One region of the Sphingobium sp. PNB genome, then DNA from elsewhere that is predicted to be linked to it. Evidence: riboswitches for the same ligand, from Rfam matches in the RefSeq annotation. Region 1 holds a riboswitch; each other region holds the start of a gene.
What was found. A riboswitch is a leader RNA that binds a small molecule or an ion and turns the genes downstream of it on or off. The one in region 1 is predicted to bind cobalamin.
Positions count from the first base shown of each region.

Region 1 (11,739 bases):
CAGGGCGATCACTCCGTCGACCGTGGCGCGCGTGCGGATGTCGGGCCATTGGAAGGCCTTCACCAGCGGCTTGGGCAGGGCAAGGCCGCTGGTCTCGATGATGATGTGATCGGGCGGGGTGGGCCGGTCGAGCAGCTTTTGCATGGTCGGCAGGAAATCGTCGGCCACGGTGCAGCAGATGCAGCCATTGGCCAGTTCGATGATGTCCTCGTCCGGGCAGGCTTCGTCGCCGCAGCCCCGCACCAGCGCGCCGTCGACGCCCACGTCCCCGAATTCGTTGATGATGAGGGCGAGGTGGCGGCCGCCCGCATGTTCGATGAGGTGACGGATCAGCGTGGTCTTGCCGGCGCCGAGAAAGCCGGTGATGACGGTGGCGGGAACCTTTTTCATGCGGGATTTCCTTGCGGTTGGTGGCTGGGGATGGGAGCGACTTCGATCTCGTCGAAGCCTTTCCAGCGATAGATGGCCCAGCTCAGCAGCCAGCAGGCGGCGAACAGGCCGATGATGATGAAGCCGAGGCTGTTGAAATGCTCGCCAAGGTCGGCGGCAAGGGTCCATACGCCGCCGCTGAGGCCGAGCTTGTCGCCCAGCAGGGCCGCTGCCTCGATCCCGCCGATGAGCAGCGCGACCAGCGCCGACACCAGCGTGATGGTGATATTGTAGTAGAGCTTGCGGATCGGCTTCACGAACGCCCACTGGTAGGCGCCCATCATCAGGGCACCGTCCGCCGTGTCGATCAGCGCCATGCCCGCCGCGAAGAGCAGGGGAAAGATGAGGACGGTCGCAACCGAAAGGCCGCTGGCGGCCTGACCGGCGGACAGGCCCAGAATGGCGACTTCGGTTGCGGTATCGAAGCCCAGGCCGAAGAGGAAGCCGAGCGGAGCCATGTGCCAGCTTCGCGTCACCAGCCGGAAAAGCGGGCGGAAGAGGCGTGCGAGCAAACCCCGGTTGCCGAGCAATATGTCCATATCTTCATCGACATAGGCTCCACCCTTTCGAACATGGTTGAACGTCCTGAGAACTGATCGGAGGATGATCAGGTTCATCGCCGCGATGGCGAAGAGGAAGGTCGCCGACACCATTGTCGCGATGGTGCCGCCGATGGCTCCCGCCGCTTCCACCCGGCTCAGCGCATTGGCGGCGACAGCGATGGCGACGGCGGCGATCAGGACGATGCCGCTATGGCCGATGGCGAACCAGAAGCCGACGGTCAGGGGCCGCTGGCCGTCCTGCATCAGCTTGCGGGTCACATTGTCGATGGCGGCGATATGATCGGCGTCCACGGCATGGCGGAGGCCCAGGCTCCAGGCCAGCAACGCCGTGCCCAGCATGACCGGATCGCCCGCGAAGATCGTGAAGGCCGCGATCCACGCCGTCAGATTGGCGGCGATGAGCCCGGCGAACATGCCGGTCGCGCGGCGGCGAAGACGGCTGGCCGGCGCCCCGGGCGATTCCGGCTCATGGGTCGATATGCTCATAGGGTCGGTACCCCGTCGGCGTCTGCGAAACCGGACGGGAGCCGCCTTCATGCCGGACGAACGCTCTTGCGCCCGGCATGCGGACAGCAGCTCCCGCTGCGTAAGCGTCGCTCAGACGGAGGACCGTGCCGTGGCCATCCCCTGGACCAAGGCAAGAGCGACCAGACGCAGGCAGGTTTCCTGGCTCGCGGGTCATAGCTTGGCGCATGGCCTTCCCAGGCCTCGCATGATTTAGCGTCCGGCCCAGTGGCTGATCCTCCGGCGCTTCCGGGGGATCGCTATGCGTCTCGCTCGCCGCTTACAGTTGCAGGGACAGCCGCGGATTCATCACCGCATTCCCTATTAAGCCCCTTGGGAGGGCACCGGCGCGATCATGAAGGTCGGTCGAAACCACCCTTCGGCGGCCATGCATAGAGGCTGGAACGGGGAATGGGAAGAGGAGGCTTGAGCAGAAGATGTTTCCTCAATTAACTCCTACAAATGACGTTCTTCCAGCAGGGTCTTCAGAAAGGCCCGGCCGGTCGGTGACAGATCCTCATGATGGATCAGCCAGAGCGCGCTCATGACCGGCACGTCGAACGGGCGGTTGATCACATTGTCGACATGCAGCCGCGCCATCGACCCGGCAATCACCGTAGGGCCGAAGCCGGCCGCGACAAGGCCCAGCAGGGTCGCGAGGCTGCGGGCTTCATGCGAGATTTTCGGGACGAACCCTGCTTCCGCGCACAGGGCCTGGAAATGCTCCGTGAACCCCGTCCCATTGGGCGCGCCGTAGAGCACCAGCGGCTCGTCGGAAAGGTCTGCGATGCGCGGCGGGGCAGGGCGCAGCGCCAGCGGATGATCGGCGCGCAGGGCCAGCACCATCTCTTCCTTGAGCAGGCATCGGGACAGCATGCCTCCGGGCAGCGCCGGCGCCTCGAAATTACGCACGATGCCAAGGTCGAGCTGACGGCTCGCCACGCTCTCCACCTGCTCGTCGCGCCCTTGTTCGCGCAGGATCAGTTCGACATCGGGATAGGTCTGGCGGAAGCGGTAGAGTGCCCGCGCCACCGGAGGCACGAAGGGGCCGGAAGTGGTGAAGCCCAGCCCCAGCCGCCCGATCTCCGCCCTTTGGGCCATGCGCGCGATCTGTGCGGCGCGGTCCGCCTGGGCAAGGGTTCGGCGCGCTTCAGGCTCGAACAGCCGGCCGGCCTCCGTCAATCGCACCCTGCGGCTGGTGCGGTCGAACAGGCGGACGCCCAGTTCCTCCTCCAGAGCACGGATCTGCTGGCTGAGCGGCGGCTGCGATATGCCGAGGCGCAGGGCGGCGCGGCCGAAATGCATCTCCTCAGCGACGCACAGAAAATAGCGGAGATGGCGAAGGTCCATGGATCATGTCGCTCAACATATCGATCATGCCATATTATATATTAGACGCAGAATGTCCAAGGGCGCATGGGCGGCTTCGAATGTGGCGGCGTCTCCCGGCTGGCCGGCGGAGATGCGCGGGCTATGCCCCCTCATTGCCGCAGCACTCCGCCATGGCCGGGGATGCCGTCGCATTCTAGGATGTGTGGAAATTCGCCTCGCCCCGAACGAAGCCCCCACGCGTCCTGGAGCATTTCCGCGCTGGCCGCCTTTCTGGCGACGGTCGGAAATGCAGCAAACGATATGCGCATTTCCTGGCGCGCTTCGTCTCTGGTATCAGGCGGCGAAAATATCTGGAGAGGTTGTATCGTCATGTGCGGCGGGGATCATCCGGCGGCGCATCCGTGGAGTCGTGAATGATCGGTATCGTCAAGGTTGCCCTGCATCGTCCGCTCACCTTCATCGTGATGGCGATCCTGATCGCGATCGCGGGGGTGCTGGCGGCGGCGCGAACGCCGGTCGACATCTTTCCCAATATCCGCATTCCCGTGGTGGCGGTCGCCTGGCAATATGCGGGCCTGTCGCCGGAGGACATGGCCAACCGCATCGTCAATCCCTATGAGCGCGTGCTGACCACCACGGTCAACGACATCGAACATATCGAGAGCCAGTCGCTTCAGGGCATCGGCATCATCAAAATCTATTTCCAGCCGGGCGCCGACATCCGCACCGCGACCGCGCAGGTGACGTCGGTGTCGCAGACCGTGTTGCGCCAGATGCCGCCGGGGATCACGCCGCCGCTTGTCCTGAATTACAGCGCGTCGACCGTGCCGATCCTCCAGCTCGCCCTGTCGGGCAAGGGGCTGTCGGAACAGCAGCTGTTCGACATGGGGATGAACCAGGTCCGCCCGCCGCTGATCACGGTCCCCGGCCTTGCCATGCCTTTCCCCTCGGGCGGCAAGCAGCGGCAGGTGCAGATCGACCTCAATCCGCTGGCGCTTCAGTCCAAGGGGCTGTCGGCGCAGGATGTGGGTGCGGCGATCGCCGCGCAGAACCAGATCAATCCGGCCGGTTTCGTCAAGATCGGGGAAACCCAGTATAGCGTGAAGCTGAACAATGCGCCGTCCTCCATAGAGGCGCTGAACGACCTGCCCGTCAAGGTGGTCAACGGCGCGACCATCACGATGCGCGATGTCGCGCATGTCCGCGACGGCAGCGGGCCGCAGCAGAATATCGTGCATGTCGAGGGCAGCCGGTCCGTGCTGCTGACCATCCTCAAGAACGGCGCCACCTCCACCCTGGCGATCGTGGACGGCGTCAAGGAAAAGCTGCCCCAGATCGCGGCGGGCCTGCCGGACAGCCTGAAGATATTGCCCATCGGGGACCAGTCGCTGTTCGTGAAGGCGGCGGTGGAAGGCGTCATTCACGAAGGCGCCATCGCGGCGGCGCTGACGTCCCTGATGATCCTGCTGTTCCTGGGCTCCTGGCGCTCGACGGTGATCATCGCGCTGTCGATCCCGCTTGCGATCCTGGCGGCGGTTGCGGCGCTTGCAGCCTTCGGCCAGACGCTGAACGTCATGACGCTGGGCGGGCTGGCGCTGGCGGTCGGCATATTGGTCGACGACGCCACCGTGACCATAGAGAATATCAACTGGCATCTGGAGCAGGGCAAGGGCGTGATCGAGGCGATACTGGACGGCGCGGCGCAGATCGTGACGCCCGCCTTCGTGTCGCTGCTGTGCATCTGCATCGTGTTCGTGCCGATGTTCTTCCTGCCGGGGGTCGCCGGATTCCTGTTCGTGCCGATGGCGCTTTCCGTCGTGTTCGCGATGATCGCATCCTTCATCCTGTCGCGGACGCTGGTGCCGACCATGGCCATGTATCTGCTGCGGCCCCATGTCGAACAGGGCGACGCGCATGTGGCCGGGGCGCCTGCCTCGCGCAATCCGCTGGTACGCTTCCAGCGTGGGTTCGAACGGCGCTTCGAAAGGATAAGGCGCGGCTATGTCGGGCTGCTGCACCGGGCGCTGAATGCGCGCAAGCCCTTCCTGCTCGGCTTCATGGCCGTCGTTCTGCTGTCCTTCGGGCTGTTGCCGATGCTGGGCAGCAACTTCTTCCCCTCGGTCGATTCAGGGCAGATCGCGATGCATGTGCGCGTGCCGGTGGGCGCCCGGATCGAAGACAGCGCCGCCCGCTTCGACCGCATCGCGCGGGTAGTCCGCTCACTGATCCCGGCGGAGGAACTCGCCTCCATCACGGACAATATCGGCCTGCCGGTCAGCGGCATCAACGCCATCTACAATAATAGCGGCACCATCGGCCCGCAGGATGGCGACATGCTGATCGCGCTGACCAAAGATCATCGGCCGACGGACGAGATCGTCGCCACCCTGCGGCGGGAGCTGCCGCGCCGCTTCCCCGGCACCGGCTTCGCCTTCCTGCCGGCCGACATCACCAGCCAGATCCTGAACTTCGGCGCGCCCGCGCCCATCGACGTGCAGATCGCGGGCAAGAACGCCGCCGGCAATCGCGCCTATGCGCAGAAGCTGCTGGCGAAGATGGCCACCATTTCGGGACTGGCCGACGCCCGCATCCAGCAGCCGGCGCGCTCGCCGCAGCTCGATGTCGAGGTCGACCGCTCGCGCGTCGGGCAATATGGCCTGTCGGAGCGGGACGTGACGACCAGCCTGGCAAGCCAGCTTGCAGGCACGTCGCAGACCGCGCCCGTCTTCTTCGTGAACCCGGAAAACGGCGTGCAATATCCGGTCGTGGCGCAGGCGCCGGAATATCTGGTGGGCTCCATGAGCGACCTTAGCAATGTGCCGGTGTCGGGCAGCGCGGCAAGCGCCTCGGTTCAGCCGCTGGGCGGGCTGGCCACGATCAAGCGGTCCAACACCGTGCCCATCGTCAGTCACTATGACATTGCGCCCGTGCTGGACATCTTCGCGACGACGCAGGGGCGTGACCTGGGTGCGGTCGCCCGGGATGTGCAGCGGGCGATCCAGTCGCTGGAGAAGGAACTGCCCAAGGGGACGACCGTCACCATCCGCGGCCAATATGCGACGATGAACACGGCCTTTTCCGGGCTGGGATGGGGGCTGGCCGGGGCCATCGTGCTGATCTACCTGCTGATCGTCGTCAACTTCCAGAGCTGGGTCGATCCCTTCGTGATCATCACGGCCCTGCCGGCGGCGCTGGCGGGAATCGTTTGGATGCTGTTCACCACCGGTACGACGCTGTCCGTGCCCGCGCTGACGGGCGCGATCATGTGCATGGGCGTGGCGACCGCCAACTCCATCCTGGTCGTCAGCTTCGCGCGGGAGAAGCTTGCCGAACTGGGCGACGCCGGCAAGGCCGCGCTGGAGGCGGGGATGGTCCGGTTCCGCCCGGTGCTGATGACCGCCCTTGCGATGATCATCGGCATGGGGCCGATGGCGCTGGGGCTGGGCGACGGCGGCGAGCAGAATGCGCCGCTGGGCCGGGCGGTCATCGGCGGCCTGATCTGCGCGACGGTCGCCACCCTGTTCTTCGTTCCCACCATATTCGCCTTCGTCCATCGCAAGCATGGGCAAAAGGCGCCTTCCCTGGAAATGCAGCCGAGCCATGTCTGAGCACAACCCCATCGAAAATCCCGAGGCGCAAGGACCCGATAGCCGCACGTTGAAGCGGATAGGGATCGGCGCGGCGGTCGTCGCGGTCGCCATCGTCGGCATCGGCATGGCGTCGCGGATCAGCGCGACCAATGAACTGAGGCAGGTCGCTGCCGACGCATCCATTCCCACCGTCTCGGTGGTGACGCCGTCCGCCGGTGGCGAAGGCGACGCATTGGTGCTGCCGGGCAATGTCCAGGCCTATAACAGCGCGGCGATCTTTGCCCGGACCAATGGCTATGTGCGGCGGTGGCTGGCCGATATAGGCGATCATGTCGGGGCCGGGCAGCCGCTCGCCATATTGGACGCGCCGGAGGTGGACCAGCAGCTCGCACAGGCGCAGGCCGATTATCAGACCGCGCTCGCCAATGAACGGCTGGCCGCCACCACGTCGAAGCGCTGGGCCTCCATGCTCGCGCAGGACGCCGTCTCTCGGCAGGAGGCGGATGAGAAGGCCGGCGATCTTGCCGCGCGCAGGACCCTGTCCAATGCGGCGCTCGCCAATGTGAAGCGCTTGCAGGCCTTGCAGGGCTTCACCCGTCTGTCCGCGCCGTTCAGCGGTGTCGTGACGAGCCGGTCGGCGCAGATCGGCGCGCTGGTGGTGGCGGGCAATGCGGCGGCCCAGCCCTTGTTCACCGTGTCCGACACGCATCGCATGCGTATCTATGTGCGGGTGCCGCAAGGCTATTCGGCGGCCATCAGGCCGGGAATGGCGGCGACGCTGACCCTGCCGGAATATCCCGGGCGCAGCTTCGACGCGACCCTGACCAGCAGTTCGGGCGCCGTCGATGCCCAGTCGGGCGCGGTGCTGGTGCAATTGCAGGCGGACAATCGCGACGGGGCGCTGAAGCCGGGCGCCTATGCGCAGGTCCGCTTCAAGGTGCCGGCGGGATCGGGCAATGGCGCGACCCTGCCGGGCAGTGCGATCCTCTACGGCAATGACGGGCCGACCGTGGCGGTGGTGGGCCGGGACGACCGCGTGACCGTCAAGCCCGTCACGATCGCGCGGGACGAAGGCAATGTCGTGCTGCTGTCGGGTGGCGTCCTGCCGACCGACCGGGTCATCGACACGCCGCCCGATGCGATCCGCAGCGGCGACAAGGTGCATGTCCAGGCCGCCGCCAAGGGTGCTGCCCATGGGGGTTGATCGCCGGGCGGCGGCCCTGTTGCTGGCAGGGCTGGCGGGATGCTCGATGGCGCCAGCCTACCGGCCGCCTGCCACCGCAGTGCCGCAGGCGTTCAAGGAGGCTGAGGGTTGGACGGCGGCGACGCCGATGGACCAGGCGTCGCGCGGCAAATGGTGGGAGGCCTTTGGCGATCCCGTGCTGAACGATCTGGAGGCGCGGGCGGAGCAGGCCAGTCCGACGCTGGCGGCCGCCCTTGCGCGCTATGACCAGGCGCGGGCGGTGGCGCGGATCGAGAGGGCGGACCTGTTCCCGCAGGTGAATGCAGGGGGCGATGCCAGCCGTCAGAGGCTGTCCGGAAGGCGTTTCGGCGGCAATGGAACGGCGCCGACCTATGATGATTTTTCCGTGGGGGCCACGCTGGACTATGAACTCGACCTCTGGGGCCGCATCCGCAACGGCGTGAGGGCGGCGCGGGCGGATGCGCAGGCCAGCGAGGCCGATCTGGCCTCCGCGCGGCTCAGCCTTCAGGCGGCGGTGGCGGACGCCTATGCGCGGTTGCGCGGGCTGGACGCAGAGGCGGAATTGCTGCGCCAGACGGTGGAGGCATTCGGCAGGGCCTATCGACTGACGGCCACGCGGCATGATGGCGGCATCGCCTCCGGGATCGACGTCAATCGCGCCAAGACCGTGCTGGATAATGCGCAGGCGCAGATTTCCGCCGTCGCCAACGAGCGAGCGGCGACCGAGCATGAGATCGCTGCGCTGGTCGGGGCGGTGGCGTCCGACTTCTCCGTCCCGGTCCGGGTGCAGCCTCTCGGCGCGCCTTCATTGCCGGCGGGCGCGCCTTCGGAGCTGTTGCAGCGGCGGCCGGATATTGCGGCGGCGGAGCGGCGGATGTTTGCGGCCAATGCGCGGATCGGCGTGGCGAGGGCGGCCTTTTTCCCGACGCTGACCCTGGGGCTGTCCGGCGGGTATCAAACGACGCATGGCGAGTTGTTCAGCAAGCCCAGCAGTTTCTGGGGGTTGGGACCGGCTTCGGCGGTGCTGGCGCTGTTCGACGGCGGTCGGCGGAGGGCTGAGGTGAAGATGTCCCGCGCGGAATATGAAGAGGTGAGCGCGGGCTATCGGGAGACGGTGCTGGGGGCGTTCCGGCAGGTAGAGGATGCGATCGCCGCGAACCGGCATCTGGCCGATCAGGCGGTGAACCAGCGCAGCGCGGCCGCGGCGGCAGGGCGGACGAGTGAACTGGCGCTGACCCGCTATCGGGATGGGGCGTCGGACTATCTGGAGGTGGTGACGGCGCAGACGGACGCGCTGGAGGCGCAACGCGCGCTGCTGTCGGTGGAGACGCAGCGGATGCGGGCGAGCGTTGCGTTGGTCAAGGCATTGGGCGGCGCGGTCTGAAATCCCGGAAACGCTGGATGCTCCTGCCTGCGCAGGAGCATGGTCCTTATCAAATCCGGCGCAAATTCAATGCACCTCCGCCTTCATCCGCTCGACCAGCTTTTCGATCTCCCAGGGTTCCAGCACCCAGGTCCGCGTCTTGCGGCCTTCGCGATGGACGGGCTGGGTCAGCAGGATGCGCGCCTGTTCCTTCGCATGGGGTTTGAAGATCGCGAAATGCTGGGCGCAATCGCGGATCGTGCCGATGATCGGCGCCTTGCCGTCCAGGTCGATCATGGTGGCGGGCTGGTCCCAGGGCATGTTGAGCATGACGTCTTTTCCGTTCTTGGATAATCAGGGCCGCGGCTCGCGGACGATGCAGCGAAAGCCGATATGGCTGGTGGAACTGTCCACCGCCTGAGGGTGTCGGGCGGCGGGGCGATAGCGCTGGCAATAGCTGGGCGCGCAGAGATGGGAACCGCCCTTCAGCACTTTTCGCGGGATCGGCACATGCGGATTGGCGGGGTCCAGGCTTTCCCGCTTCGTGCCGCCGCGCGGGTTCGCCGGAACGCAACAACTTCCCTTCGCCTTGCGCTCGACCCTGGGTGGGGCATACCAGTCGGCGGTCCATTCCCAGACATTGCCGATCATGTCGTAGAGCCCATAGCCATTGGGCGCATAGGTCCGGACCGGGGAGGTCCGTTCATAGCCGTCCTCCAGCAGATTGCTGTAGGGGAACATGCCCTGCCAGTAATTGGCCAGCATCGCTCCGCCCGGTGCAAGCTCGTCGCCCCAGCCATAGTCCGCGCCGTCCAGTCCGCCGCGCGCCGCGAATTCCCATTCCGCCTCGGTCGGCAGCGCCTTGCCGGCCCAGCGGGCATAGGCCTCCGCATCCTGGAAGACGATGTGAACGACCGGATGATCCCAAAGCTCGTCCAGATTGCTGTCAGGGCCATGGGGGTGACGCCAGTCGGTGCCGAAGCTGAACTGCCACCATTGGCTGAAGTCGCCAAGGTCCACCGGCGTCGCCGTGCGCTGGAACAGCAGCGATCCGGCGCGCGCCATTTCAGGCGTCATGCCGGGATAATCCTTGGGGTCCGGCGCGGTCTCCGCAACGGTGCGATAGCCGGTGGCTTCCACAAACTGCGCGAACTGCCGGTTGGTGACGGGCGTCTCGTCGATCCAGAAGCCGTCCACGCGGACCTGCCGGACCGGCGCTTCCTCCGGATAGAAACGGTCCGAGCCCATGGCGAAGGCGCCGCCCTCGATAAAGCGCATTCCCTGCGCAACGACAGTCCCGGTCTCGATCACCCGGCGACCATAGCGGCGGATCGGCCGGCTGTATCGCCCAAAAAAGGACGCCGGAAGCGGCTTTGCTTCCGGCGTCCCGGGCGGAGGCGGTTCTAGAAGTCCTTGCGGACAGTCACGCCGATCTTGCGCGGGGTGCCGATATTATAGCCCAGCCGTCCCCGGCCGCCGCGCTCGCGGTCCAGCGAGTAAAGCGCATTCTCGTCGAACAGATTGTTGACGTAGAGCGTGACCGACAGGCCGCTGTTCCAGCTAATGCCGGTCGACAGGTTGACCAGATTATAGGCGCCGAGCCTGTAGGAGCCGAAGTCGAAGGCGCCGGTGCCATAGGCGCCCGTGGCCGGATCATAATAGATGGAATTGGGGAAGCTGCCCGCGCCCGGTTCCTGATCGGCAAGCTGGGTATAGCGGTCGCCCACATGCTGGAAGCTGGCGGTGAAGGACCAGTCGGTTTCCGGCGCGACTTCCGCCGTATAGGTTGCCGCCGCCGCCATCTGGAACTTCGGCACGGTGGGCAGGCGGTTGCCCTTGCGGATGCCGGCGATGATCGCGCCGCCCGCGTCGGTGACGTTGCTGTCGATTTCCGAGTCGATGTAGCTGCCGCTCAGCGACAGGTCGAGATTGGGGGAGACGCGGGCGCTCAGTTCCGCTTCCAGGCCTGCCGTATGCGCCTTCGGCACGTTGAAGAGGATGCGCGAGGAGCAGCTTCCCGCATCCGCCGTGACCTGAAGGTTCTTGATGTCGTTGTAGAACACCGCCGCGTTGAAGGTGACGCCGCCGCCCGACGCCTTCACCCCGGCTTCATAGTTCCACAGTGTTTCGTCGTCGAAGGTCGGCCGGTTGCCATAGGTGGCCGCATCCGGCCCGGTCGCGCCGCCATCGCAAAGTGGCAGGTTCAGCGGATCGTTGACGCCGCCGAGGCGAAAGCCCTTGGACGCCTGGACGTTGAAGGTCAGGTCGCGATTGGCCTCATAACTGGCGATGAAGCGGGGGGAGAAGCCGGTGGAACCGGTCTTGTCGCCCACGCGGTTATCGCCATTGGGGAAGACGCCGCCGGTCTTGAAATCGCGCTTTTCGCTAAAGTCATAATAGCGCCCGCCCGCGGTCAGCTTGAACTGGCCCAGCTTGTAGCTCGCCTCGCCGAAGGCAGCATATTGTTTGATGATGTAGGGTATATCGGCATTATAGGGCGAGTTGAGCGGGAAGCCATTGGCTGCCCCTGCCGAAGTCCCTGCACCGAGCGCCGCGTCGATGAACGCGTCGTAGCCGGGGGTCGGGAGCCGCTGGGCATAGTCGCGGTCTACATGGCTGTAAAACCCGCCAATCACCCATTGGAACGGGCCCGCCCCGGTCGAGGCGAGGCGCAGTTCCTGCGTCCATTGTTCAAGCTTGGTCGTGTCGCGCAGGTTTGAGGGCAGATTGGCGATGGCGGGATCGGCGCCGAAT
Region 1 covers NZ_JAINEZ010000036.1:12,777-24,515, reverse strand. Annotated here, with positions in the region: gene cobW (cobalamin biosynthesis protein CobW) at 1-390, opposite strand, end outside; gene K7W03_RS13650 (HoxN/HupN/NixA family nickel/cobalt transporter) at 387-1,478, opposite strand; cobalamin riboswitch at 1,631-1,860, opposite strand; gene K7W03_RS13645 (LysR substrate-binding domain-containing protein) at 1,953-2,846, opposite strand; gene K7W03_RS13640 (efflux RND transporter permease subunit) at 3,242-6,436, shown strand; gene K7W03_RS13635 (efflux RND transporter periplasmic adaptor subunit) at 6,429-7,622, shown strand; gene K7W03_RS13630 (efflux transporter outer membrane subunit) at 7,612-9,006, shown strand; gene K7W03_RS13625 (hypothetical protein) at 9,073-9,315, opposite strand; gene K7W03_RS13620 (formylglycine-generating enzyme family protein) at 9,340-10,263, opposite strand; gene K7W03_RS13615 (TonB-dependent receptor) at 10,389-11,739, opposite strand, start outside.

Region 2 (6,623 bases), on a different contig from region 1:
CTCCGAGGGTAGGCGACCGCTGCTGGGTCCGAATCTGTGGCCTGAAATGCCGGGCTTCCGCGAAGACGTGCAGGCTTATTACCGCCATGTGACGAGTATTGGTGGCCAGCTTTTCCGCGCTTTCGCCCTGGCGCTCGGGCTCGACGAAGACCATTTCCAGGCGCATCTGCGAAATCCCCCCAGCCAGCTTCGGCTGATCCATTATCCCTTCGACGCGACCGCTGAAGATCGCCGGGGCATCGGCGCGCATACCGATTACGAATGTTTCACCCTGCTGTTCGCAACGGCGCCCGGTCTCCAGATCATCGACCGGCAGGGCCAGTGGATCGACGTTCCCCTGGTCGAGGGCACGATGATCATGAACATCGGCGACATGATGGAGATACTCTCCAACGGCCGCTATGCCGCGACACGGCACCGCGTGAAGAAGGTCAGGGAAGAACGCTATTCCTTCGCGCTCTTCCACGCGTGCGACTATGATTATGTCGTTGCCCCGGTCGTGCGCGGGGAGGCGCCCCGTTACGCCCCGCTCAAGGGCGGCGAGCATCTGTTCAACCAGACGGCGCAGACCTTCGCCTATCTGAAGCGCAGGATCGCCAGCGGCGAACTCGTGCTCGACGGCGCCCTGCCGCTCGATTCCTTCGGCCCGGCCAGCAGCGCAGCCGAACCGATGCAGCCATCGTCAACTCAGCAGGCTCTTTCTGAACAGTGATTTGACGAGCCGACCCTCCAGAATGCGTCCCACGACATAGAGCGCGGCGAACAGGCCGGCGAAGACATAGGCCGCGGTGGGCTTTGGCGTCTTGCCATCCTCCTTGTTCTTGTCGTCCTTCTTGGGCTTTTCAGGCGCCGGCGCGCCCAGCGCCTTGTCGATCCAGTGCTGCGGCAGGACCTTGTCCTTCTTGTCGTCCTTTTTCACCGTCTCCTGCGCCGCTGGCTTTGCGAGCTTGCCGGCGACGATCGTCAGCCCGGCGAAGCTCAGGAACAGCAGCGGCGCCAGGAAGCAGAACAGCAATGCCCGGCTGGTCAGGCAATAGCGCAGCACCGGCCCGGCCGGCTCCCTCTCGATCCTGAGAATGCCGCCATCGAAGATGGACATCCTGTCCTGCGCGGCCTGATCCTTCTTGCTGAAGGTCAGCGTGTCGCCAATACGCTCATGGCTGGTGCCGGCCTGACGGAACAGGGGACCGAGCCTGGCCATTGCCTCATCGGCCGATTGCCCGGAGGCGAGCGCCATGCTGCCCTTTATATGCCAGATCCAGTCCAGGAAACGCGCTGTCACATGATCCCCTTTTTGCAAGAGCAGTTGCCTTATTCAGCCGGCACCGCCGCTGGGCGGCCGTAGCGTTCCTTGATCGTCTTCCAGCCTTCGGTGAAGGGATAGGTCATCTGCTCGCGGATCGACATCCGGCGTCCGCCCTCCAGTCCCAGCAATTCGGCCTCGCCATCGACGCAGGTTCCGAAGATGCGATCGATGAAGATATAGGTGTTGGAATAATTGCTGCGGGTCGCTTCGAAGTCCTGCGAATGATGCAGGCTGTGATGTTCGGTGGTGTTGAACAGGAAGCGCCACCAGCGCGGCGTGTTGAAGCGGACATTGATGTGCTGATAGGTGCCGATCGCCAGACCGAAGCTGCCGGCAAGGAGGGCGGCCCTCGGCAGGAAGTCGAAGAACCCGCCAATGCCCAGCCCGATCAGGAAAAGCTCGACGGGATTGCCGACCGCGCCTTTGTTGATGTTCAACTGGGTGATGTAATGATGCACCGAATGGGGCAGCCAGAGCGGATACCAGTTATGCATCCCCCGGTGCATCCAATATTGCCCGAAGTCGAAAATGAAGGAGATCAGGAAAGCCTGCACCAGCAGCGGCAGGCCCGTGAACCACGCCAGCTTGTCCCAGTCGAAACTGTGCTGAATGGCCTCGATCACCGCACCGCTGCCGATATAATGTTCGACAAGGTCCAGAATAGTGTAGCCCAGCCCGACATAGAAGAGATCGGTGACCAGTTCCTTCCAGGTCAGGCGCCAGCTCTCATAGCGCGGGCTGACCCATTCGAGCGCCAGCAGCAGCACCCTGAAACCGATGCCGATCCCGATGGCGGTGGACGCCTTGGCGATGGAATTGGGCGCATAATACCAGAAGGCGATGAGCGCGAACAGCGCCGTGGGCTGGAACCAGGTGAAGATGAACTGCTTGAGCGGTCCGCCTTCCACCCGGCCTATATTTTCCCACCCGATGATGACGGGCGCCTGCGCGCCTATCACTCTCTTGCCTACGCGAACGCCGTCCATATGCTGACCTCGAGATGCTGCCTCGTCCCTGCGGGCGTGTCCGCCTCGCCAGGCGACGAAAATGATGTTCGCAGTTCATTGAACTTCATGTCGTTTCAGCATCGGGAAGACGCGCCCAACGCGCCAGATGCGATTAAGGTATATGCCCCATAGATGCTGCCTATGCCTTTCCAACCCGGCGGCGGTGAATCATGCGCCGGCTATTCCGATCCGCACAGATGACGGCGCAGTTTCCGGAATGACGATCCGTTAGGGCGAAGGGACGACGGACCGTGGGCGGGCGATTTCCGGCTGCTCGTTTCAACGCATCTTGCCGGCTTTCAGTTTTCGCGCTCCGGGGCGGACCCGCGCCGGTTGGGCATGGTCATGGAATCGGCGTCCGGATCGTCCGATCCGCTCTCGCGCGGACCGATATGCTTTTCGAATATGAGCAGCAGGGAAAGCAGGAGCAGCGCGATCAGCGACCCTGCCAGCACGAGGACATATTGGCCGGCGCCCGCCGTGATCCCGACGGCAGCGGCCATCCACAGGCTTGCCGCCGTGGTCATGTTGCGCACATCTCCGCCGCGCACGAAGATCAGGCCGCCCGCGATGAAGCCAATGGCCTGGGCAAGGCCCTGAACGACGCGGATCGGGTCGCTGTCCTTGTGGACCTCCGCCAGTTCCAGGGCGGACAGGGTCAGCATGGCCGAACTCAGCGATACCAGCCCGTGGGTGCGCAGGCCCGCATCATGGCCGTTGCGTTCGCGCTCGAACCCCAGGGCGAGCCCCAGCAGGGTCGCGAGAAAAAGGCGGACGAGCGTGGTGCCGAGGTCGTTGGCCAACATAGCCATAATACCCGCGAGAGGCGCGCCCGTTCCCGTGAATGCGGCCGAATGGGAAAGCGGCTTCGCGCCTGCCGCTCAGCGTTCGGTGATGTCGGAACGGAGGTGCGCGATCAGGTCGTTGACCCGCATGTCGTTTTCAGCCGTGCATGCGAACAGGCGGCAGAACCAGTCCATCCATCGCGTCAGAATCGCCATGGCCCTCTCCCTATCGCCCGATAATAGCAGTTCACGCAGGTGAAGAGAAGCTTTGCCATTGCCCGGCCGAGGGGAAGTCGCGCCATTGGAGCGGGCTGGGCCGGCTTTGTTTTTTCCACCCTTGCGATTGGACGAAGGCGGCTTTATCAGCGCTGGTGCGACAGGTTCCCCGCAAGGGGATGAAAAGGGAAGTCGGGTGGAACGCCCGCGCTGCCCCTGCAACTGTAAGCGGCGAGCCATCCGGCCATCGCGCCATTGGGCCATGAAGGTCCGAGAAGGCGGCCGGAAAGCATCGACCCGCGAGCCAGGAGACCTGCCTGACGCCGTCGTTCTTCGACCGGACAGGGTGTGCCGGCCGAACGGGGGTTCCCTCGCTGAACGACAGCCATCGCCTTGCCGGTTGGACCGTGCGGGGGAAGGCCTGTCGCCTGCCTGGTGCCGGACCGTCCTCCCTTGCCCGGTTCCCGTCGGGGCACATGCCGTCGGGCGGGAGGATGTGGAATGACTGATTTGCGGAGCGATCGCTGATGCTGCGGGCCGTGGGGCCGGGGACTTCGGTCGTCGTCTGTTCGACCTGCCGCCTTTCGGCGGAACAGCGGGAGGATGCTGCCGGACGGCGGGGCGGCGCCTTGCTGGCAGAGGCGCTGCACAGGGTACGCGAAGGCGATCCCGCTTATGCGTCCGTCGCTGTTCAGGACATGCCCTGCCTCTTCGCCTGTCAGCGCCATTGCACGGTACATGTGCGCGGAACGGGCAAGATCGGCTATGTGCTGGGCGACTTCACGCCGGATGAGGAAGCCGCGCGCGCGATCCTGGATTATGCCCTGCGCCATGCCCAAAGTGACGAGGGCGTGGTGCGCTATGCGGACTGGCCCCAGGGGGTGAAGGGGCATTTCATCGTCCGGACGCCGCCCGAAGGCTTCGTCTGTTCATGATCCGGTTCGACGACCGCGCGGCCTTTGCCGCCGCGCTGGCCGACCTTCCCGCCCCGGATGCAGGCGCCACCGAATCCGCGGCGGCGCGGCAGCGGGTGCTGACGAAGCCGGCCGGTTCGCTTGGGCGGCTGGAGGAGATCGCGCTTTTCATGGCGGGTTGGCAGGGGCGGGAACGCCCCCGGGCGGAGCGCATCCGCGCCGCGATCTTCGCCGGCAATCATGGCGTGGCCGCGCGCGGGGTCAGCGCCTTCCCGGCCGAGGTCACCGCCCAGATGGTGGCGAATTTCCGTCATGGCGGCGCGGCGATCAATGCGCTGGCCCAAGCCTGCGGGGCGGAGCTGGCCGTCGTCGCGCTCGATCTGGAAAGGCCGACGGACGACATCTGCGTCGCGGCGGCCATGAGCGAGGCGGATTGCCTGAGCGCGATCAATGCGGGGGCGGTGGCGGTGGAACCGGGACTGGACCTGCTGCTGCTGGGCGAGATGGGCATTGCCAACAGCACGCCGGCGGCGGCGCTCTGCGCGCAGGCCTTTGGGGCTGCTGCGGCCCATTGGGTGGGACGCGGGACAGGCGTGGATGGCGACGGGCTGGCGCGCAAGGCCGAAGCTGTGGCGCGGGCGCTCGCCTTGCACGGGGCGCGTTGCGCCGATGCCTTCGAAACGTTGCGCCGGCTGGGCGGGCGAGAGATCGCGGCGCTGGCCGGCGCGGTGCTGGCGGCGCGGATGCTGCGCGTGCCGGTGATGCTGGACGGGTTCATCGGCTGCGCGGCGGTCGCGCCGCTGGCGAAGGACAATCCGGCGATCGTCGGGCACTGCATGGCCGCCCATATGTCGGCGGAAGCGGGGCATGAACGCCTGCTGGCCGCTCTGGCGCTGGAGCCGTTGCTGCGGCTCGACATGCGGCTGGGCGAAGGAAGCGGCGCGGCGGTCGCGGCGCAGATCGTGCGTTCCGCTCTGGCAGCGCATGGCGGCATGGCGACCTTTGCCGAAGCGGCGGTGGCAGGTGCGCTATGAACGCCTTTCCCCTCCACCTGATGCGCCATGGCGCACCGCAGCTTGCCGGACGGTTGCTCGGCCATCTGGACGCCCCGCCTGAAGCGGAGGGGATCGCCCTCTGCATCGAGCGGGCGCGGCATCTGGATTTCGCGCGGGTGGTGACATCCGACCTCGCCAGGGCGCGGGCGCCGGGCGCGGCGATCGCGGCGGAGCGGGGCATTGAACTTGACGTCGACCGGCGCTGGCGGGAACTGAATTTCGGGGATTGGGAGGGTGCGGACCCCGCGCTCCTGCCTGCGGAGGATCTGGCGCGCTTCTGGGACGATCCGGACGGATTTCCGCCGCCTGGGGGCGAAAGCTGGACCGACCTACGCGCCCGGATCGGGGACGGGCTGGACGTGCTTGGCGAGCCGGCATTGGTGGTCTGCCATGCCGGGGCGATACGGGCGGCGTTGGCTGTGCTGTGCGGTTTCGACGTGCGGCAGGGCTGGGCGGTTGACCTGCCCTATGGCGCGGTGCTGAGCCTGCGGGTCTGGCCGGAAGGGCGGTCGGGACAGATTACGGGCCTGACCGCATGAAGCGGCTGGTGCTGGCCCTGCAATTGATGACGCGCCTGCCGTTGCCCGCGCAGGATGTCGATGAGGGGGATTTCGCCGCCGCCATCCGCTGGCTGCCCGCAACGGGCATTGCCGTCGGGCTGGTGGTCGCGGGCGGTGCCGGGCTGGGCATGCGCATAGACCCTTGGGCGGGGGCGCTGTTCGGCCTGGTCGCCTGGGTGGCCGTGACCGGTGCGCTGCACCTGGATGGATTGGGCGACATAGCGGATGCGGCGGGGGCGGCGCATGGCGATCGGAGCCGCCTGTCCGCCGTTCTGGCCGATCCGCATATCGGCAGCTTCGGCGTTGTCGCCATCGGCCTGCAACTGGCGGCCAAGCTGGTGCTGTTGCGGCTCTGGCTGGAAAGCTTTCCGCCATGGATGCTGGCGGCCGTGGCGATGGTGGCGCGCATCGGGCCGCTATTCTGGACGCGCTGGCTGCCGCCGCTCCACGAAGGACTGGCCAGCCGTTTCCGGGCCGGCTGGCGGGCCGAGCCGTTTATCTTCTGGTCGATATTGGGGCTGGCGCTGGGTTATCGGGAGCCTGCCCTTTTGGCGGCGATCCCGTTGATCCCGCTTTGGGGTCTTTGGCTGCGGTCGCGGATCGGCGGCATCTCCGGGGATGGGCATGGCGCCGGCATCGAATTGCTGGAGAGCGCCCTGCTGCTGGCGATGGCGGTGGCGCGATGAGCGGCTTCACCTGGCATGGCGGCCGCCTGGCCGAAGCGCGGGGCGCTTATGGCGGGCAGGACTGGATCGATCTCTCGACCGGGATCAACCCCCT
Region 2 covers NZ_JAINEZ010000057.1:8,095-14,717, reverse strand. Annotated here, with positions in the region: gene K7W03_RS17830 (isopenicillin N synthase family dioxygenase) at 1-712, shown strand, start outside; gene K7W03_RS17825 (hypothetical protein) at 683-1,282, opposite strand; gene K7W03_RS17820 (sterol desaturase family protein) at 1,312-2,292, opposite strand; gene K7W03_RS17815 (MgtC/SapB family protein) at 2,613-3,125, opposite strand; cobalamin riboswitch at 3,460-3,650, shown strand; gene K7W03_RS17810 (DUF1636 domain-containing protein) at 3,842-4,249, shown strand; gene cobT (nicotinate-nucleotide--dimethylbenzimidazole phosphoribosyltransferase) at 4,246-5,262, shown strand; gene K7W03_RS17800 (histidine phosphatase family protein) at 5,259-5,822, shown strand; gene K7W03_RS17795 (adenosylcobinamide-GDP ribazoletransferase) at 5,819-6,529, shown strand; gene K7W03_RS17790 (threonine-phosphate decarboxylase) at 6,526-6,623, shown strand, end outside.
Region 2: another riboswitch for cobalamin. It lies ahead of K7W03_RS17810 (DUF1636 domain-containing protein); the one in region 1 lies ahead of K7W03_RS13650 (HoxN/HupN/NixA family nickel/cobalt transporter).

Region 3 (6,623 bases), on a different contig from region 1:
CTCCAGATTTTCCCGGATCGGGAAGGATGCCCGCACGTCCGTCACGGCATAGCCGTCCAGCCGGATCGCGTTGGTCGCATCGTTGAAGCTGTCGCCCACCATCGTCACGGTCGCGCCGGTCGACAGGCCGAAGGGCCAGACATAGTCCGCCGAAACGCTGACCGCATCGGCGGCGCGGCGCGGCAGCCGGGCGTCGGTATTGCGGTCGCGCGCATCGACATAGCTGTAGGCGGCGGTGACGGTCAGCGCATCGACGGGCTTCAGGGCCAGCATCGCCTCCACCCCCTTGGCGCGGGTGCGGTCGAGATTATTGTAACCGCCGTAAAGACCGATCGAATAATCATAGTTGATCTGGTCTTTGGTGTCGCGGCGGAAAGCCGTGACGGAGAGGATCGCCCGGTCGCCGTCCAGCCTTTGGTCGAAGCCGATGTCGTAGCTTTTCGACCGCTCCGGGCGCAGGCCCGCATTGCCGACGTCGGCGCCGTAAAGCTGGTAGAGCGAGGGGGCCTTGAACCCCTCCCCATAGCTCATGCGGATGTTGGTCGCGCCGGCGTTGGGCGTGTAGTTCGCATTGGCGCCGAAGGTGGTCGCGCCGCCGAACTGGCTGTGATCGTCATGCCGCGCGCCGGCGGTCAGCGACAGGCCGGCGACCGGCTTCACGATGGCCAGCGCATAGACGCTGTCCATATCGGCCCGGTGGCTTTCGGTCGAGCCGAAGCCGGAGAAGTCATAGTCGGGCCGTTCATGTTCATAGCCGAAGACCATCTTCGCCTGATCGACCGGCTGATAGACGCCCTCATATTCGAAGCGCAGATTGGTGCCCGAATAGCCATAAGGGCCGAATGCGGATGTATAGTCGCGGTCCATGCGGAACCAGGTCACGGCCGCCCGGCTGGTGAGCCTGCCGTCGAACAGCGACAGGTTCAGACCGGCATAGCCGACATATTGATCGGATTTCGAGCTGTCGGCGGTGCTGTCCACCACGCCGTTGTCGGTATCCAGATCGGCATGGATATAATAGCCGCGCAGGTCGAGGCTGAGCGTATCGGTAAAGGCCAGCTTGAGCTTGGCATTGGCGGCGATATTCTCATACCCGTCCTTTTCCGTGCCGCTGGCGGCGGAGGAAATGCCGTCGGTGTTGAAATAGGCGATGCCGACGCCGCCCGAAGCGATGCCGCTGCCGCCCGAAACATCCGCCTTGGCGTTCAGCGTATTGCTGTAACCGTAATCGACCGAGGCATTGCCCGCGAAACCGGCGGCAGGCGTGCCGGTCATGATGTTGACGACGCCGCCTATGGCCTGGCTGCCATAGGCGATGGAGTTGGACCCCCTCAAAATTTCGATTCGCCGGATATTGCCGGTCAGCAGATTGCCGAAGTCGTACATGTCGCCGATGCCGCTGGTGTCGTTGACCTTGACCCCGTCGATCAGCACCAGCGTCTGCGTCGTTTCCGCCCCGCGCAACGAAACCCCGGTCACGCCGCCAAGGCTGCCGCTGCGGTTGAAGCGCACCCCCGGCGTGGTGGCCAGCAGGTCGACGACGCTGACGCTCTGGCGGGTGCGGATGGTGTCGGCGTCGATGACCGTGACCGCCTGGCCGACCTCGTCGCGCGGCTGTTCGATGCCCAGCGCGGTGACGATGATCTCATCCTCCGCCAGGGCGGGAGCGGCCGCGAGCAAGGCGGCGATGGAAATGGAAATCCTCAACATGTCTATATTCCCCCAGAGCGCCGGTGCAACATGGCTCAGGGCGTCCGCTCGCGCGGCCGGACGGGGGAAATGGCCGGCGCTCGCGCCCTCCCCCCGCACCGATGCGGCCCTGCGCCGCTTCGTCGCTCAGACGGAGAACACCGTGCCATGGCCATACCCTGGACCAAGGCAAGAGCGACCATGCGCCGGCAGGTCTCCTGGCTCGCGGGTCAATGCGGCGATGCACGCCTTCCCGGACTTGCGTCCAGTGGCCGGCCCCTGGGCCGAAGTGCATCGCGCTCACCGCTTACAGTTGCAGGGACAGCCGCGGAATAGGACGGTTTCCCGTCCGCACCGCATTCCCGTTTTCAGCCCCCTTCGGGGCACCGGCGCGATCTTCTTTTTGCGCGCGAAGGCATTGCCCCGCCCGCGTCCCGCGCCATAAGGGAAAGCGGCGGCCATGCCAAGAGGCAGCCATGGAAGGAGATTGCATGCCGTTCGCCATCAGCCCCGCCGATGTCGAGGATGCGGCGCGGGTCATCGCCCCTGCCGCCATCCGCACGCCGCTGCTGGAAAATGCGGCGCTCAACGCCCGCTGCGGCCGGCGCGTGCTGGTGAAGTTCGAAGGCGCGCAGCACAGCGGATCGTTCAAGTTCCGCGGCGCCTACAACCGGCTGGCCCGCCTGGGCGCGGCGGAGCGAAAGGCGGGGGTCGTCGCCTGGTCTTCGGGCAATCATGCGCAGGGCGTGGCCCTTGCGGCGCGGTTGCTGGGCATGGCGGCGACGATCGTGATGCCGGCCGACGCGCCCGCGATCAAGACGGCGAATACGCGGGCGCTGGGCGCCGATGTCGTGCCCTATGACCGCTTCACCCAAAGCCGGGAGGAAATCGCCACGAGGCTGGCGAACGAACGGGGCGCGGTGCTGGTGCCGTCCTTCGACGATCCCTTCATCATGGCCGGCCAGGGGACGATCGGGCTGGAGATCATGGAACAGGCCGCCGAAGCAGGGGCGGAGATCGGCCAGATCCTCGTCAATTGCGGCGGCGGCGGCATGGTGTCGGGAATCGCGACCGCCGTGAAGGCGCGCCAGCCCGGCGTGGCGATCCTGGCGGTGGAGCCGGAAGCGTTCGACGATACGGCGCGCTCGCTGGCGAGCGGCGTGCGGGAAAGCGTATCGCCCGATGCGCGGTCGATCTGCGACGCCCTGCTGTCTCCCGCGCCGGGGGCGCTGACCTTTCCCATCAACCGGGCCTATCTGTCGGGCGGCCTTGCGGTGAGCGACGATCAGGTGCGCGACGCGATGCGCTTTGCCTTTTCGGCGCTCAAGCTGGTGGTGGAGCCGGGCGGGGCCGCGTCGCTGGCGGCGATGCTGGCCGGGCTGGCTCCGGATGCCGAGGGGGCGAGCGTCGTGGTGATCTCCGGCAGCAATGTCGATCCCGACAGCTATGCCCGGATCATCGCGGGCGGCGCATGATGCGGCTGATGGGGGCGGTTCTGGCCGGCGGGCGGTCCAGCCGGTTCGGCAGCGACAAGGCGCGGGCGATGCTGGATGGGCGCAGCCTGCTGGAGCATGCGGTGGCGGCGCTGGGGCGGCAGGTCGAAACCGTGGCGGTCTGCGGCCGGCAGGTGGAGGGGATGATCGGGCTGGCGGATCGGCCGGCTGCGGACATGGGGCCGCTTGGGGGCCTGAACGCGGCGCTGCATCATGCGCGGGCGCAGGGTTATGACGCGGTGCTGACGACCGGATGCGACGTGCCCGCCTATCCGGACGGGCTGGCGGAGGCGTTGATCGGACAGGGAGCCGCCATCCTCAAGGGGCAGCAGCTGATCGGCTTCTGGCCTGCTTCGCTGGCTGGCGAGCTGGACGCGCATCTGGCGGAGGAGAATAACCGGTCGATCCGTGGCTGGCTGGAGCGGGTGGGCGCGCGGATCGTGGAGCGGCCGGAGTTCGTGCTGCCCAACATCAACCGGCCGGAGGATCTGGAGAGACTCACCCGGCCGGGTCGAGACGGTCGTCAGGCGTGAAGGCCAACATGCGCGGCGAGGTCGGCAGGCGCATGCGTCCCGGCCACCGCCTCCCCGATCAGCAGCAGGGTCGGGTCGTCGTCGCTGATCGTCCGCACCAGAAAGGCGAGCGCCGACAGCTTGCCGCGGATCAGGCGTTCATTGGGCAGGGAGACGTTGACCGCCACCATCACCGGCGTTTCGGGATCGCGTCCGGCGGCGATCAGGCAGCGGCCGATCTCGCCCGCCGCCGCGCGGCCCATATAGATGCCGAGCGTGCCGCCCGGACGGGCCAGCGCTTCCCAGTCGAGCCGCAGCGGCTCGCCCGCCTTGAGATGCGCCGTCACCAGCGTCAGCCCCCGCGCCACGCCGCGCAGGGTGAGCGAGGCATGGCCGCTCGCCGCCGCCGCGCTGGCCGTGGTGACGCCGGGGCAGATGCGCACGGCAACGCCCGCCTCCGCCAGATGGGCGATCTCCTCCGCCGAGCGGCCGAAGACCGAGGGGTCGCCGCCCTTGAGGCGGACGACGCGGCGGCCCGCCCTGGCGGCCGCGAGCAGCAGGTCGTTGATGCTGCCCTGCGCCTTCGAATGGCGGCCCGAACGCTTGCCGACGCTGACCCGCTCGACGCCTGGGGGGATGAGGTCGATCACGCCCGGCCCGACCAGCGCGTCGTGGAAGACGACATCCGCCGCCGCGATCAGCCTTTCGGCCTTGCGGGTGAGCAGGTCCGGATCGCCCGGCCCCGCGCCGACCAGCCAGACCTGTCCGGGGGCGATAAGATCATTCGGCTGCATGAAGCGTCTCCTGCATGTTTTGGGCAAGGATATTGGCGAGCGCGGGCCGGCACGATCCGCAATTGGTGCCCGCGCCCAGCGCCCTGCCGATGGCGGGCACATCGACCAGTTGCCGTTCGCGGATCGCGGCGACGATCTGGTTGAGGCCGATGTCGAAGCAGACGCAGACGGTCGCGCCCTTGTCTCCAGCGGCGCCCGGTCCCCGCGCCGCGAGGACGGAGCCGCCCACCCCCTCTGCCTGCAACTGGCCGATCAGCCAGTCGCGCGAGGGCAGCAGGCCGCTGCGCGTCACGAACAGCACGCCGTTCAGCCTGCCTTCGCCGATGGTCGCGATGCGGCGCGTGCCGCGCGATGCGTCCATCGCCTCGACGCGGTCGCCCTTCGGAAGAAAGGCGTCGAGGCGGGCGGGGTCGCCATTGCCGGCGATTTCGTAGAGCGCGCCGCCCGGCACGGCGATGCGGGTGGACCAGAGGCAGGGCAGCTTCACCGGCTGCCCGATCCCTTCCCGATCGCGCAGGATGAGGAAACCGCTCCACCCGGTCGCGACCTTCCCGATGCTGGCCGGGGTGGATTTGAAGCCCGGCTGGCCCGAATGGGGATCGACCAGCGGACGCGGGAGCAGGCCGGTGCGCCCGCCGCTGGACGTCTGGTCCGTCCAGTGGATCGGGGTGAAGATTTCGCCGCGCCGCTGGCCTTCGTTCAGGCTGACGCGGAAGATGCTGTTGCCCTGCGCCGTCTCGACGCGGGCAAGGTCGCGGTCGGCAATCCCCAGCGCCGCCGCGTCCCGCGGGTGGATTTCCACCAGCGGCTCTTCGCGATGGCGGGCGAGTTTCGGGGACAGGCCGGTGCGGCTCATCGTGTGCCACTGGTCGCGATAACGGCCGGTGTTGAGCGTCATCGGCCACTGTTTCAGCGGCTCCTGCATGTCCATCTGCTTCGTCAGGACCAGCCGCGCCCGGCCGTCCGGCGTCGGGAAGCGGCCGTCGGCAAAGGGCGTGCCGCCCCAGCGGAAAGGCTCCATGGCGTCATAGGCATCATTGCCGATGGCGGCCCAGGCGCGCAGGTTCAGCACCCGCTGCCCATCATTGCCATAAGCGGTGAGCCGCGCATGTTCGCGCCAGATGTCGGCGGGCCGATCATAGGCGAAGGCATTGCGCCACCCCATGCGGCGGGCGACCTCCTTGACGATCCACCAGTCCGGCTTCGCCTCTCCGGGCAGCGGCAGGAAGGGGCGCTGGCGGCTGATCGTGCGGTCCGAATTGGTGACGGTGCCGTCCTTTTCCCCCCAGCCGGCGGCGGGCAGGCGGACATGGGCATGCGCGCCCGTATCGGTGTCGGCCATGATGTCCGACATGACGACGAAGGGACAGGCGGCCAGCGCGTCCCTGACCCGGTTCGCGTCGGGCATGGAGACGGCCGGGTTGGTCGCCATGACCCAGAGCGCCTTGATCCGGCCCTCATCCACGGCGCGGAACAGGTCGACGGCCTTCAGGCCCGCTTTGGTCGCCATTTTCGGCGCGGCCCAGAAGCGGCCCACCCGCGCCACATTGTCCGGCGCGAAGTCCATATGCGCGGCGAGCGTCGAGGCGAGGCCGCCGACTTCCCGCCCGCCCATGGCGTTGGGCTGGCCGGTGATCGAGAAGGGCGCCGCGCCCGGCTTGCCGATGCGGCCGGTGGCGAGGTGGACGTTGATGATCGCGTTCACCTGATCGGTGCCGCGGATCGACTGGTTGATGCCCTGGCTGAACAGCGTCACCGCGCGCGGCGTGGCGGCGAACAGCGTGTAGAACTGCTCCAGCAGCGCGGGCGCGACGTCGCAGGTCTTCGCGGTCGTCCAGAGATCGTGCCCGGTGCGGACATGTTCCCAGAAACCCTCGGGCGCGCTGACATGATCGGCGAGGAAGGCCGGATCGGTGAGCCCCTGCTGCGCTATCCAGGCCAGCAGGCCGTTCATCAGAGCAACGTCGGTGCCGGGCTTCACCGGCAGATGCAGATCGGCCCCTTCGCAGGTTTCGGTGCGGCGCGGGTCGATGACGACCAGTTTCGTGCCGCGCGCGGCGCGGGCCGCCTGTATGCGCTGATAGACGATGGGGTGGCACCAGGCGGTGTTGGAACCCACCAGCACGATCAGATCC
Region 3 covers NZ_JAINEZ010000003.1:23,232-29,854, reverse strand. Annotated here, with positions in the region: gene K7W03_RS01675 (TonB-dependent receptor plug domain-containing protein) at 1-1,710, opposite strand, end outside; cobalamin riboswitch at 1,880-2,095, opposite strand; gene K7W03_RS01670 (threonine/serine dehydratase) at 2,181-3,164, shown strand; gene K7W03_RS01665 (molybdenum cofactor guanylyltransferase) at 3,164-3,715, shown strand; gene cobA (uroporphyrinogen-III C-methyltransferase) at 3,706-4,488, opposite strand; gene K7W03_RS01655 (nitrate reductase) at 4,475-6,623, opposite strand, start outside.
Region 3: another riboswitch for cobalamin. It lies ahead of K7W03_RS01675 (TonB-dependent receptor plug domain-containing protein); the one in region 1 lies ahead of K7W03_RS13650 (HoxN/HupN/NixA family nickel/cobalt transporter).